Regions from separate parts of the Streptomyces sp. NPDC050504 genome, predicted to be linked through region 3. Evidence: riboswitches for the same ligand, from Rfam matches in the RefSeq annotation. Region 3 holds a riboswitch; each other region holds the start of a gene.
The links. A riboswitch is a leader RNA that binds a small molecule or an ion and turns the genes downstream of it on or off. The one in region 3 is predicted to bind cobalamin.

Region 1 (4,339 bases), on a different contig from region 3:
AGCTGATGAGGCCGCGCAGGTCGGGGGTGCGGGCGAGGAGGCCGGCCACCTGCTCGGTGTCGAACGTGTCGATCTCGACGACGTCCACCGCGCCCTCGGGGAGCCGGGCCAACTCGTAGGCGTAGTAGTCGGGGTCGCGGGTCAGGAGCAGTAGCTTCTCGTCCAGCCGCGCGGCCGCGCGTGCCAGGTGGCCGAGGCCGAAGGTGAGCGATTCCAGGCAGGCCACGGTCATGCGGCGGACTCCTTGCTGGGGGGATTTCCGTGTGCGTCCGCCGTGCTGTGCGGGTCGGCGGGCGGGTGCGTGTCGGCGGGTGGGTGCGGGTGGGAACGGGACGTGTCGGGCCGCTGCCACGCGGCGCGGTTCCACGCCATCGTCGACCAGGGCATGGTCATGTCCTCGGGGCTCGCGACCTCGGTCGGTTTGAGCGAGACGAGGTCCGAGGCCTCGCGGTGCCGGGCGAACACCCGCTCCACGTAGCGGTGGCCCGTGTCCGCGCCGATCACCAGGTGCAGCCGGTCGGGGTGGCGGCGGGCCTCGTGCGTCGCCGCGAGGTAGGCCGCGCCGGTGGAGAGCCCGGCGAACACGGCGTGCTCGCGCAGCAGGGCGACCGCGCCGGAGCAGGCGTGCGTGAAGTCCATCCAGTGCACGGCGTCGTACAGGTGGTGGTGGACGTTGTCGAAGGGGATCGACGAGCCGATGCCCGCGATGATCGCCTCCGGGTCGTGGTGGTCCTGGCTGCCGAAGGTGACGCTGCCGAACGGCTGCACCCCCACCAGGCGAACCGTGGGGTCGCGGCGCCGCAGGTGCTCGGTCAGGCCGCCGGTCGACGCCCCCGAGCCGACCCCGCCCACGACGGTCAGCGGCCGGTCGGGCACGGTCGCCGCCACCAGGTCGGCGACCTCCTGGTAGCCCAGGTAGTGGACCTCGTCGTGGTACTGGCGCATCCAGTGGACGTCGGGCCGCTCGGCGAGGATCTCGCGCACCCTGCGGACCCGTAACTCCTGGTCCAGTTTGAGGTTCTGGGACGGTGTGACCCGCTCGACGGTCGCGCCGAGTATCTCCAGCTGGGCGAGCGTGGTGGCGTCCACGGTGGTCGAGCCCACGATGTGGCAGTGCAGCCCGTAGCGGTGGCAGGCCAGCGCCAGCGCGTACGCGTAGATGCCGCTGGAGCTGTCGACCAGGGTCTGCCCGGGACGCACCGCGCCCCGGTCGAGCAGGTGCCGGACGGCGGCGAGCGCCGAGTAGATCTTCATGGATTCGAAGCGGAGCAGGACCGCGCCGTCCGTCAGCCGGACGAGGTCGGGGACCTTCAGGGCGTCGGCGATGTGCGGATGGATCACGCGTAGCCTCCTTGGGCGAACGAGCACTGGTGGCCGAGCGAGTGGAAGAAGGCGGACACCTCGCCCTTGACCGCGGGAGCGGGTCTGCGGGCGAAGAGGAGGCCGACGAGGGAGCCGGTGTGCGCGACGAAGACCCCGTCCGCCCCGAACTCCTCGCGGCGGGCGAGCACGGCGTCGAAGGTCTGCTTGGGCAGCACCTCCTGGGAGAGGGTGGCGCTGACGGTCGAGGCCCTGGCCACGGCCGCCGGGTCGCCGCCCGCGAAACCCTTGAGGAGGTCGGTGAGGCACCGCTCGTACTCCGCCGCGCAGCGCCGGTACTGGCGCAGCAGTTGCGGGGTGACCCCGGCGGTGTCCACCGTGCCTGGCTCCGCGACGAAGGCGGTGTGGAAGGCGATGCCGGTGCCGAGCCGGTGCACGACCCGGTGGCGGCCGCTCAGGTAGAGCGCGTACTCCTGGAGGAACACGCTGTCGGCCCGCTCGATCGCGGACAGGACGCCGATGACGACGCGGGAGTCGTACGGCAGGGAGAAGACCCGGAAGAGACAGCGCAGCGTCGCCACGATGTCGGCCGTCGAACTGGCCATGCCCACACCGACGTCGAGGTCGGAGTAGGTGTTCCAGCGGCCGGGCGGCGGTTCCAGGCCGTAGTGGTCGAGGAACAGCCGCGCGGCCTTCGCCGCCTTCGCACCGAGGTTCTCGGTGCCCGTCGGCGCTCCGGCGTCCGGGGTGAAGTACACCCAGGAGTGGCGGTCCACCGGGAAGGAGACGATGGCTATCTCCGGGCGGTCGCGCGCGTCCAGCGGCCCCTGGTACAGCTCGCCCAGCGTGCCGTGGCAGACGCCGGAGACGGTTCGCGCGGGCCGGTTATCGGCGTCGGTCAGCATCGCAGCACCCCGGTCACGTACCCATCCCCTCGTCGCCAGGTCCCGAGGGACGGTCCGGTACGTGAGGGCGTACGCGCGGTATGAGCGCGCCGTGTCCGCCTGCACCGCCGACCCAGCCCACGAGGTCACCGTGTTGGAGCGCGTGCGACCCCGCACGCGCGCAGTGGGCAGGTCTTCGGACTGAAGGGCCCGGCGCCGGACCTTCCGGCGTCACCTACCGGCCGTCGCTTCCCGGGCCCTCGGACGGGTCCCAGTGCTGTTGACGGCTTTCGTTCCCTCTCACCGCTGCGGGACAGTCCCGGAATCCCACCGGGTTCCCTCTTGGGGCCCGTGTCCGGCACGGGCCTTTCGACGCGCCACGCAATCATGGCGCGAACCGACTGCGCCGTCAGAGTAGGCGGTGGCTCAGGCGCGGCAACAGGGTTGGCCGGGTGGTTGTCCTGAATGACACCGCTGACGGGGTGCGGTATCCGTGCCGCGCAGGTCAGTGACCGGGCCGAGCGCGGAGCGGCCGCTTCACCGATGGCTTGTTGCGAACTATGTGCAACAACAATCCATTGCCGGCGAGGGTCATGGCGGTGTGTCGGATCGTCCTGTGGTGAGTCCTGGGCGGGCCGGTGTGCGACGGGTGGTTGCCCGGCCCACGGGGTCCTGTGGGCCGGGCGGTGTGCCGGGTCAGGCGAGTGCGGGAACCGTGCCCGTCCGGTGGCCGACGGGGGCGGCGGTCTCGACGTCGCGCAGCAGCGAGACGAGCGCCGAGCGGGCGCGCGCGACCCGCGAACGGACCGTACCGACCGGGCAGTCGGCCGCCTTCGCGGCCTCCAGGTAGGACAGGCCGAGCAGTTGCGTGAGGACGAACGCCTCACGGCGCTCGGCCGGTATCGACGCCAGGAGTTCGGCGAGCGCCACGCCCTCGTCGAACCCGGGGAGTCCCTGCGGCTGGGAGCGCTCGGCGGCCGTCTGCCAGTCGTCGAGGTCCGACAGCCGGGGCCTGGCGGCCGCGTGCCGCAGGCTGTCCACGACCGTCCTGCGGGCGATGGACAGCAGCCAGGCGCGCGCGGACGAGCGCCCCGCGAAACGGGGCAGGGCCGCGAGGGCCCGGAGGAACACCTCCTGGGTGAGGTCGTCGGCCGCCTGGCGGTCGGCGCTGACGTACGCGACGTATCTCCATACGTCCCGGTGCAGCGCGCGCACGAACAGCTCCACCTTCGCGGGCTCGCCGTCGCGCGCCGCGAGGGCCAGGCGGGTGGTCGCCGCGTCGTCCGCGGCGTCCGGTCGGGGGCGGAAGTTGCGGGCAGGGGTCATCGCCACATGTCCTTACACGTCCTGAGGGCAAGGGAGTCCGGCGCGCCCGGTGGCGGCGCCGGTGCTGCGCACGGCCCGCGGCGAAAGGCGCGGGCCGCTGCCCGAGGCGCGGAGCGGGTTACGCGGGCCGTCAGGGCCCGTGCGGCACGCCGCGCAGTCGGGGAGCCTGCTGTCGAACGACAGCGACTGCCCGGGGCGGACCCCTGGTCGGGAGCGTTCGGGAAGCATGCAGGAGCTGCCGGGGAGCGGGCTCGTCACCCGGCCGCACGGGCCGTATCCGGGAGCGGACTGGTGGCGCGGCCGCGGTCGCCAGCAGCAGCCGGAGCGGCCTGAACAGCGCCGCGGGGACCGCGCGCAGGAGCCGGAACGCCGCCCGCTCGCCGTACGCGAGCCACATCCCGCCGAGCAGCGCGGCCAGTGCGTGCGCCGCCGTCATCCCGGCCATCGGACCCGTCACCGCCCCCGTCACCGCCTCGGTCACCGCTTCGGTCACCGTCTCGGGCAGCGACGAGGACGCGGCCGTCATGTCGTGCCCGGTGGGGGAGGGCGGGGCGTGGTGCGCCATGCCCAGGTGGCCCGCGGCGTGCGCCGGACAGCCGCTGCCGCCGGGGGCCGCCCCCGCGGACTGGGACCACGAGAACACCGTGTGCAGCGCGGTCTGGAAGGCCGTGGCCGCCGCCGTGACGGCGAGGAGCCCGCGCTCCCGGCCCGCCAGGCCCCACGCGCCCAGGGCCGTGCCGGCGAAGCTCACCGCGAGGGTTCCCGTGGACAGTGCCCGGCCCGACATGAGGACGTGGCCGACGGCGGCG
Region 2 (4,339 bases), on a different contig from region 3:
CCGGTCCAGCTCCTGACGTCGTTGCCCGAGGCGCTGCGCAAGCTGCACCCGCGCACGCTCGTCCGCAAGCCCGTGCTGTTCGTGGTGGCCGTCGGTTCGGCCCTCACCTCGATCTCCGCGCTGTTCGACCCGTCGGTGTTCACCTGGACCGTCAGCGCCTGGCTCTGGCTGACGGTGGTCTTCGCGAACCTGGCCGAGGCCGTCGCCGAGGGCAGGGGACGCGCACAGGCCGAGTCGCTGCGCCGGGCCCGTACGGACACGGTCGCGCTGCGGCTGCGCCACTGGCAGTACGGCACGGACGTCGACCGCGCGGCGACGGAGGAGGTCGCCGCGACCGATCTCAAACAGTTCGACTTCGTCCTGGTCGAGGCGGGCGGGCTGGTCCCGGCCGACGGCGACGTCGTCGCCGGGATCGCCTCGGTCGACGAGTCCGCCGTCACGGGCGAGTCCGCGCCCGTGATCCGCGAGGCGGGCGGCGACCGCTCGGGCGTCACCGGCGGCACGACCGTGCTCTCGGACCGGATCGTCGTCCGGGTCACCTCGAGGCCGGGCCACTCCTTCCTGGACCGGATGATCGCCCTCATCGAAGGGGCGCGGCGGCAGAAGACGCCGAACGAGATAGCCCTCAACATCCTGCTCTCCGCGCTGACCGTCGTCTTCGTCCTGGTCGTCGTCGCGCTCAGGCCGATGGCGGGGTACGCGGACGCCGCCCCGTCCACGACCGTGCTCGTCGCCCTCCTCGTCACCCTCATCCCGACCACGATCGGCGCGCTGCTCTCCGCGATCGGCATCGCGGGCATGGACCGGCTGGTGCAGCGCAACGTGCTCGCCATGTCCGGGCGGGCCGTCGAGGCCGCGGGCGACGTGAACACCCTGCTCCTCGACAAGACCGGCACCATCACCCTCGGCAACCGCGAGGCCGTGGCCTTCGCGCCGATGCCGGGGGTGGAGGCGGCGCTCCTCGCCGACGCCGCGCAGCTCTCCTCGCTCGCCGACGAGACCCCCGAGGGCCGGTCCGTCGTCGCCCTGGCCCGGCACCTGTACGGCCTGCGGGCGCCTGCCGAGGGCGAGTTGGCGGACCCCCGGTTCGTGGAGTTCAGCGCGCAGACCCGGATGAGCGGCATCGACCTGCGCTGGGACGGCGGCGCCTGCCACGTCCGCAAGGGGGCCGCGGCCCGGATCGTCGCCTGGGTGGAGATGTACGGGGGTGCGGTGCCGCCCGAGGCCCGGGGCTGGTGCGACGCGATCGCGGACGCCGGCGGCACTCCGCTGCTGGTGGCCGTCCACGACGGGGGCGGGCCCCGGGTCCTGGGGATCGTCCACCTCAAGGACGTCGTGAAGGAAGGCATCGGCGAACGGTTCGCCGAACTGCGCCGCATGGGCATCCGTACGGTCATGGTCACGGGCGACAACCCGCGCACGGCACGGGCGATCGCCCACGAGGCGGGCGTCGACGACTTCCTGGCCGAGGCCACCCCGGAGGACAAGCTCGCCCTCATCCGGCGGGAGCAGGAGGGCGGCAAGCTGGTCGCGATGACCGGCGACGGCACCAACGACGCTCCCGCGCTGGCCCAGGCGGACGTCGGCGTGGCGATGAACACCGGCACCTCGGCCGCCAAGGAGGCCGGGAACATGGTCGACCTCGACTCCAACCCGACCAAACTGATCGAGATCGTCGAGATCGGCAAGCAGCTCCTCATCACCCGTGGCGCGCTGACCACCTTCTCGATCACGAACGACGTGGCGAAGTACTTCGCGATCATCCCCGCGATGTTCACCGGGGCCTATCCCGGCCTCGAAGCGCTGAACGTCATGGGGCTGCACAGCCCCACGTCGGCGATCACCTCGGCGATCATCTTCAACGCCCTGATCATCGTGGCCCTGATCCCGCTCGCGCTGCGCGGCGTGCGCTACACGCCCGCCTCCGCACACCATCTGCTGCGCCGCAACCTCCTGGTGTACGGGCTCGGCGGCCTGGTGCTGCCCTTCATCGGCATCAAGTTCATCGACCTCATCGTCTCGACGCTCCCCGGTCTGGGGTGAGCCCCCGTCAGAAGCCCGTCGGGAAGACCGGTGCGCCGCCCTGTCGCACACCGCGTCCCCGCACGGCGTCAGGGTCGCGTGAAGACTCGTCGGCCGCGCCCCTGCGCACCGCGCCTCCGCCCTACGTTCGCCCCATGAACCGATCCGACGGACGCCTGCCCGCAGACCGCCGCGTGCGCCGCCACGTGCTGGCCCTCGCCGTCGGCTCCGTCCTCCTGTGCGCCATCGGCGCGACGACGGACAGCATGTGGCTGCTCGGCATCGGCACCTGGCTCCTCATCGCGGCCGTCCTCCTGGAACTCGTGTACCGCCCGTGAACCGCGCGCGAAGGGAGGCCGGTCCACCGCGGGTTCACCGTCCCGACCCCCGGACCCACTGGTCGCGCACGAGCAGCGGCGCGTAGGCTGGCCCCGCAGCTGGTTCGCCCTGCCCGCCAGGCAGGGAGTCGCAAGAGGGAACCCGGTGGGAATCCGGGACTGCCCCGCAGCGGTGAGTGGGAACGACCGCCGTCATGAGCACTGGGCCCCGGACGGGACCTGGGAAGCGACGGCCAGTAGGTGTCCGCGTCGGAAACGACGAGGGCGTGCCCGCGAGTCCGAAGACCTGCCACTGCCCGCACGCGGACCGTTCCGCGTGCGGACATCCCGGTGACCTCGTGGGCGGGTCGGCGTACACACTGGACGGAACGGCCGCGCCTTTGCCGCGCGGGGTCGTCGCCGTCCGGTTCGTCATCCCCTTCGCGCTCTCGTCCCGTCTCCGGGATCTCAGGGATTCATCTCGCGAAGGAGATCTCCGTGACCAGCAGGACCGCAGCCGCGGCGGCACGGGCCACCGTGTACGGCTACCCCCGTCAGGGGCAGGACCGGGAACTCAAGAAGGCGATCGAGGGGTACTGGAAGGGCCGCGTGGACGCCGACCGGCTGCGCGCCACCGCGGCGGAACTGCGCCGCGGCAACTGGGAGGAGCTGGCCGCCGCCGGCATCAGCGAAGTCCCCACCGGCGACTTCTCCTACTACGACCACGTCCTCGACACCACCGTCATGGTCGGCGCGGTCCCCGAGCGGCACCGCGCCGCCGTGGCCGCCGACCCGCTGGACGGGTACTTCGCCATGGCCCGGGGCAACCAGGACGTGGCGCCGCTGGAGATGACCAAGTGGTTCGACACCAACTACCACTACCTGGTGCCCGAGTTGGGCCCCGACACGGTCTTCACCGCCGACTCCACCAAGCAGGTCGCGGAACTGCGGGAAGCCCTCGGGCTCGGCCTCGCGCCCCGTCCCGTCGCCGTCGGCCCCGTCACCTACCTGCTGCTGTCCAAGCCCGCGCCGGGCGTCGCCGCCGACTTCGACCCGCTCACCCTGCTCGACCGGCTGCTGCCCGTCTACGCCCGGGTCCTCGCCGACCTGCGGGCCGCGGGCGCCGAGTGGGTGCAGCTCGACGAGCCCGCCCTGGTGCAGGACCGCACGCCCGCCGAACTGAACGCCGCCGCCCGCGCCTACCGCGAGCTGGGCGCGCTCGCCGACCGGCCCAAGCTCCTGGTCGCCTCCTACTTCGACCGGCTCGGCGACGCCCTGCCCGTACTGGCCAAGGCCCCGGTGGAAGGGCTCGCCCTCGACTTCACCGAAGCCGCCGCCGCGAACCTCGGTGGCCTCGCGGCGGTGGGCGGCCTGCCCGGGAAGCGGCTGGTCGCCGGGGTCGTCAACGGCCGCAACATCTGGGTGGGCGACCTGGAGAAGTCCCTGAGCACGCTCGGTACCCTGCTCGGACTGGCCGACCGGGTCGACGTGGCCGCCTCCTGCTCGCTGCTCCACGTCCCGCTCGACGCTTCGCTGGAACGCGACGTGGACCCGCAGATCCTGCGCTGGCTCGCCTTCGCCCGGCAGAAGACCGCCGAGATCGCCACCCTCGCCAAGGGGCTGACACAGGGCACCGACACCATCGCCGCCGAACTGTCCGCGAACCGCGCCGCCCTGGCCTCCCGCGCGGCCTCGGCCATCACCCACGACCCCGTCGTGCGCGCCCGTGCCGCCGCCGTCACCGGGGCGGACGCGCGCCGCCCCCAGCGGTACCCCGAGCGGGCCGCCGCCCAGCGCTCCCACCTGGAACTGCCGCTGCTGCCGACCACCACCATCGGTTCGTTCCCGCAGACCACCGAGCTGCGCACGGCCCGCGCCGACCTGCGGGCCGGGCGGCTCGACAGCGAGGGCTACGAGGAGCGGATCAGGAACGAGATCCGCGACGTCATCGCGTTCCAGGAGAAGACCGGCATCGACGTCCTCGTGCACGGCGAGCCCGA
Region 3 (4,339 bases):
CAAGCCCGAGGGGCACGACGTCTCGGGGCACCAGAAGGACGTCGACTGGCGCGCGGCCAAGGAGAAGGGCGCGGCGTTCGTCTACGTGAAGGCCACCGAGTCCCACACGTACCGCAACCCCTACTTCGCGCGGCAGTACAACGGCTCACGGGACGCGGGCATGGTCCGGGGCGCGTACCACTTCGCCCTCCCGGACAGGTCGTCGGGCGCCCGGCAGGCCGCGTACTTCGTGGCGGGCGGCGGCGGGTGGCGCGCCGACGGCTGGACACTGCCGCCCGCGCTGGACCTGGAGAACGACCCGTACAGCAAGCGGAAGTGCTACGGGCTGCCGCCGACCGCGCTGACCGGCTGGATCGACGACTTCAGCGACGAGGTCCACCGGCTGACCGGCCGCCGCCCCGTCATCTACACCACGGCGAAGTGGTGGGACGACTGCACGGGCGGCAGCAGGGTCTTCGCCCGGGAGCACCCGCTGTGGCTCGCGCGCTGGGCGGGCTCGCCCGGCGCGCTTCCGGCCGGCTGGTCGTTCTGGACGTTCTGGCAGTACGCCGACGGAAGCGGAAGGCTCCCGGGTGATCAGAATCTCTTCAACGGGTCGCCCGAACAGTTGCGGGCATTCACCCGAGAGTGACCGAAGTCGGCCGAACCCCGCTGTTTCCCGGGCTTTTCCGGCCCTCCCCCGGACGCCGCTCCGGGTCGCCGGAACCCGTGCGGCCAACCGGAGCGCCCCCGCCCCGCTTAGAGACACCGCACAGCCCGTCCCAGTTCACCTTCCGTTCACCCTGGCTCCCTACGTTCATCTGAGCCACTGACGTCAAACGATTGCCTGGGTAAATGGAACACATCACGCTGCTGCTCGCGATTGTGGTCGTGACAGCTCTCGTGTTCGATTTCACGAACGGTTTCCACGACACCGCCAACGCGATGGCGACGACCATCTCGACCGGCGCTCTGAAGCCCAAGACGGCGGTGGCCATGTCCGCCGTGCTCAACCTCGTCGGCGCGTTCCTGTCCGTCGAGGTCGCCAAGACCATCTCCGGCGGACTGATCAACGAAGAGGGCATCAGGACGGAAGTCATCTTCGCGGCGCTCGTCGGCGCCATCCTGTGGAACCTGCTGACCTGGCTGCTCGGCCTGCCGTCCAGCTCCTCGCACGCCCTGTTCGGCGGCCTCATCGGCGCCGCCGTGATGTCGGCCGGCTGGTCGTCCGTCAACGGCAACGTCGTCGTCACCAAGGTGCTGCTCCCCGCGATCGCCGCGCCGATCGTCGCCGGTCTGGCCGCGATGCTCGCGACCAAGCTGACGTACAAGATCGGCAGCAGGGCCGACGACAAGGCGACCGCCAAGGGCTACCGCGCGGGTCAGATCGCCTCCGCCGGTCTCGTCTCGCTGGCCCACGGCACCAACGACGCGCAGAAGACCATGGGCGTCATCACGCTGGCCCTGGTCACCGGCGGCGTCCTGGCCCCCGGCGCCAACCCCCCGATGTGGGTCATCGTCTCCGCGGGCGTCGCCATCGCACTGGGCACCTACCTCGGCGGCTGGCGCATCATCCGCACCATGGGCAAGGGCCTCACCGACCTCGCGCCGCCGCAGGGCTTCGCCTCCCAGACCAGCGCGGCGACGGTCATCCTGGCCTCCTCGCACCTCGGCTTCTCCCTCTCCACCACGCAGTCCTGCTCCGGCGCCGTGATGGGCGCGGGCCTCGGCCGCAAGGGCGGCGTGGTCCGCTGGTCCACCGCCACCCGGATGTTCGTGGCCTGGGGCCTGACCCTGCCGGCCGCCGGCCTGGTCGGCGCGGGCGCCGAACTGCTGACCAAGCAGGGCGACTGGGGTGTCGCCGCCACCGCGGCGCTGCTGATCGCCGGGTCCGCCGTGATCTGGACGCTCTCGCGCCGCCAGCCGGTCGACCACACCAACGTCACGGACGACGAGATCCCCGGCATCGACACCCCCGCGGACCGCGAGTCCGCCGGCGTCGTCACCACCGCGATCGCGGCCGTCACCCCGCCGCCCGCCGGACCCGTCGCCTCCGCGGCCGACCTCGCCGGGGACCTCAAGACCACCATTCCGGCCCCGGCCGGAACCACCACCGACCCGGCCCGCCCGGCCACGGTGTAAGGAAGCGGAATCAGCATGAAGATCGACTGGGCAGCTCTCGGCTCCGTCTTCGGAGTCAGCCTCGTGTGCACCGTGGCCCTGGTGGGCCTGTTCACCCTCGGCATCGTGGGCCTCTCCAAGCAGGAGCAGGCCTCGGCGCAGGGCGGCTCCGCGGCCCTCGCCCGGACCGGTGCCTACGCGTGCTTCGCGCTCTGCGCGGCGGCCGTCACGTACGGCATCTACCTGATCGTCGCCTGAGCCGCGCCACCGGCGCGTCACCTTCGAGGCCCGTGGGGCGGACGGCACTTCGGTGCCGTCCGCCCCACGGGCCTTCGCGCTGCCCCACCGCCCCCGTGTGGGCCTCAGCACACTCTCCGCCGCAGGTCAACGGCGAGTTGACGGGTCTTCGCGCAGCGTGGTGGACTGCCCGAGCCAATACGGCAGCTGCAGAGGAAGCCGGTGCGAAACCGGCGCGGTCCCGCCACTGTGACCCGGGAGACGATCCCCGGAAGCCAGGAACTCTCGCCGCCGGTCACGTCGAACCAGGGCGCGGACACCCTGAGTGAGGACACATAACGCCATGCCCGGCTGCACCGCGCGCCGCCCCCTGCCCGATCCGGCGGGCTGAACCCATGCGAGCCGAGCGAGTCTTCGCCTGGGGCGCCGCTGCCGGTTTCGCCGCGGACCTGGTGTTCGCCGACCCGCGCAGGGCCCATCCCGTCGCCGCCTTCGGGCGGGCCGCCGCCGCCGTCGAGAGCGCGCTGTGGCGCGACCACCGCGGCCGGGGCGCGCTGCACACCGCGGTCTGCGTCGGGGGCGCGGCGGCCGCCGCCGCACTCGCCGCGCGCGCCGCGCGCCGCAGCGCCCCCGCGTCCGTCGCCCTGACCGCCGCGGCCACCTGGGCCGTCGTCGGCGGCACGTCGCTCGGCCGGGAGGCCACCGCGATCGGCGGGGCGCTGGAGGCCGGGGACCTCGACGTCGCCAGGGAGCGGCTGCCGCACCTGTGCGGACGCGACCCGCAGGCCCTGGACGGCGCCCAGATGGCGCGCGCCGTCGTGGAGTCCGTCGCTGAGAACACCTCGGACGCCGTCGTCGGCGCGCTCGTGTGGGGCGCGCTGGGCGGCGTCCCCGGCCTCGTCGCCTTCCGCGCGGTCAACACGCTGGACGCGATGGTGGGCCACAGGTCGCCGAAGTACCTGCGGTACGGCTGGGCATCGGCGCGCCTCGACGACCTGGCGGGCTGGCCGGGCGCCCGGCTCACCGCGCTGCTGGCGACCGCCGCGGGCGGGAACCCGGGCGGCGCGCTGCGGGCCTGGCGCACGGACGCATCGCGCCACCCGAGCCCCAACGCGGGACCCGTCGAGGCGGCGTTCGCGGGCGCGCTCGGGGTACGGCTCGGCGGGACGCTCTCGTACGGCGGGCGGATCGAGCACCGGGCGGTGCTCAACGGGGACGCGCGGGCCGTGGGGTCCGCGGACATCGCGCGCGCGGTGCGGCTCTCGCGCCGGGTCGGCGCGCTGGCGCTGGTGGTCTGTGCGGGGTCGCGACTGGCGGCCGGGGCGTGGAAGCGGAGGCGTACGGCATGAGCGGCACGACAGGTACGGGCACGGGCGGCGGGCTGCTCGTCGCGGGCACCACGTCCGACGCGGGCAAGAGCGTCGTCACGGCCGGGATCTGCCGCTGGCTGGTGCGGCGCGGGGTGAAGGTCGCGCCGTTCAAGGGGCAGAACATGTCCCTCAACTCGTTCGTGACGCGCGAGGGCGCCGAGATCGGGCGGGCCCAGGCCATGCAGGCGCAGGCCGCGAAGGTGGAGCCGTCGGCGCTGATGAACCCGGTGCTGCTCAAGCCGGGCAGCGACCGCTCCAGCCAGGTCGTGCTGCTGGGCAAGCCGATCGGCGAGCTGAGCGCGCGCGGCTACCACGGCGGGCGGCAGCGGGAGCTGTTCGAGCCCGTCATGGCGTGCCTGGAGGAACTCCGGGGCAGCCATGACGCCGTGATCTGCGAGGGGGCCGGCAGCCCGGCCGAGATCAACCTGCGCCGCACCGACATCGTCAACATGGGGATCGCGCGCGCCGCGCGACTGCCCGTGCTGGTCGTCGGCGACATCGACAGGGGCGGGGTCTTCGCCCAGTTCTTCGGTACGACGGCGCTGCTGGGCCCCGAGGACCAGTCGCTGGTCGCGGGCTACCTGGTGAACAAGTTCCGGGGCGACGTGACGCTCCTTGAGCCCGGCCTCGAC

Region 1: it holds a riboswitch for cobalamin, as region 3 does, so the genes downstream of both, ACIBNE_RS24495 (hypothetical protein) here and ACIBNE_RS28485 (cobalamin biosynthesis protein) in region 3, are expected to answer to the same signal.
Region 2: it holds a riboswitch for cobalamin, as region 3 does, so the genes downstream of both, metE (5-methyltetrahydropteroyltriglutamate--homocysteine S-methyltransferase) here and ACIBNE_RS28485 (cobalamin biosynthesis protein) in region 3, are expected to answer to the same signal.

Annotation. Positions count from the first base shown of each region.
Region 1 covers NZ_JBITHO010000006.1:396,749-401,087, reverse strand. Annotated here, with positions in the region: gene ACIBNE_RS24505 (ATP-grasp domain-containing protein) at 1-232, opposite strand, end outside; gene ACIBNE_RS24500 (cysteine synthase family protein) at 229-1,341, opposite strand; gene ACIBNE_RS24495 (hypothetical protein) at 1,338-2,225, opposite strand; cobalamin riboswitch at 2,395-2,548, opposite strand; gene ACIBNE_RS24490 (sigma-70 family RNA polymerase sigma factor) at 2,901-3,530, opposite strand; gene ACIBNE_RS24485 (hypothetical protein) at 3,661-4,339, opposite strand, start outside.
Region 2 covers NZ_JBITHO010000006.1:628,276-632,614, forward strand. Annotated here, with positions in the region: gene kdpB (potassium-transporting ATPase subunit KdpB) at 1-2,043, shown strand, start outside; gene ACIBNE_RS25455 (hypothetical protein) at 2,178-2,360, shown strand; cobalamin riboswitch at 2,493-2,648, shown strand; gene metE (5-methyltetrahydropteroyltriglutamate--homocysteine S-methyltransferase) at 2,838-4,339, shown strand, end outside.
Region 3 covers NZ_JBITHO010000008.1:63,556-67,894, forward strand. Annotated here, with positions in the region: gene ACIBNE_RS28470 (lysozyme) at 1-631, shown strand, start outside; gene ACIBNE_RS28475 (anion permease) at 835-2,121, shown strand; gene ACIBNE_RS28480 (hypothetical protein) at 2,137-2,358, shown strand; cobalamin riboswitch at 2,502-2,643, shown strand; gene ACIBNE_RS28485 (cobalamin biosynthesis protein) at 2,733-3,686, shown strand; gene ACIBNE_RS28490 (cobyric acid synthase) at 3,683-4,339, shown strand, end outside.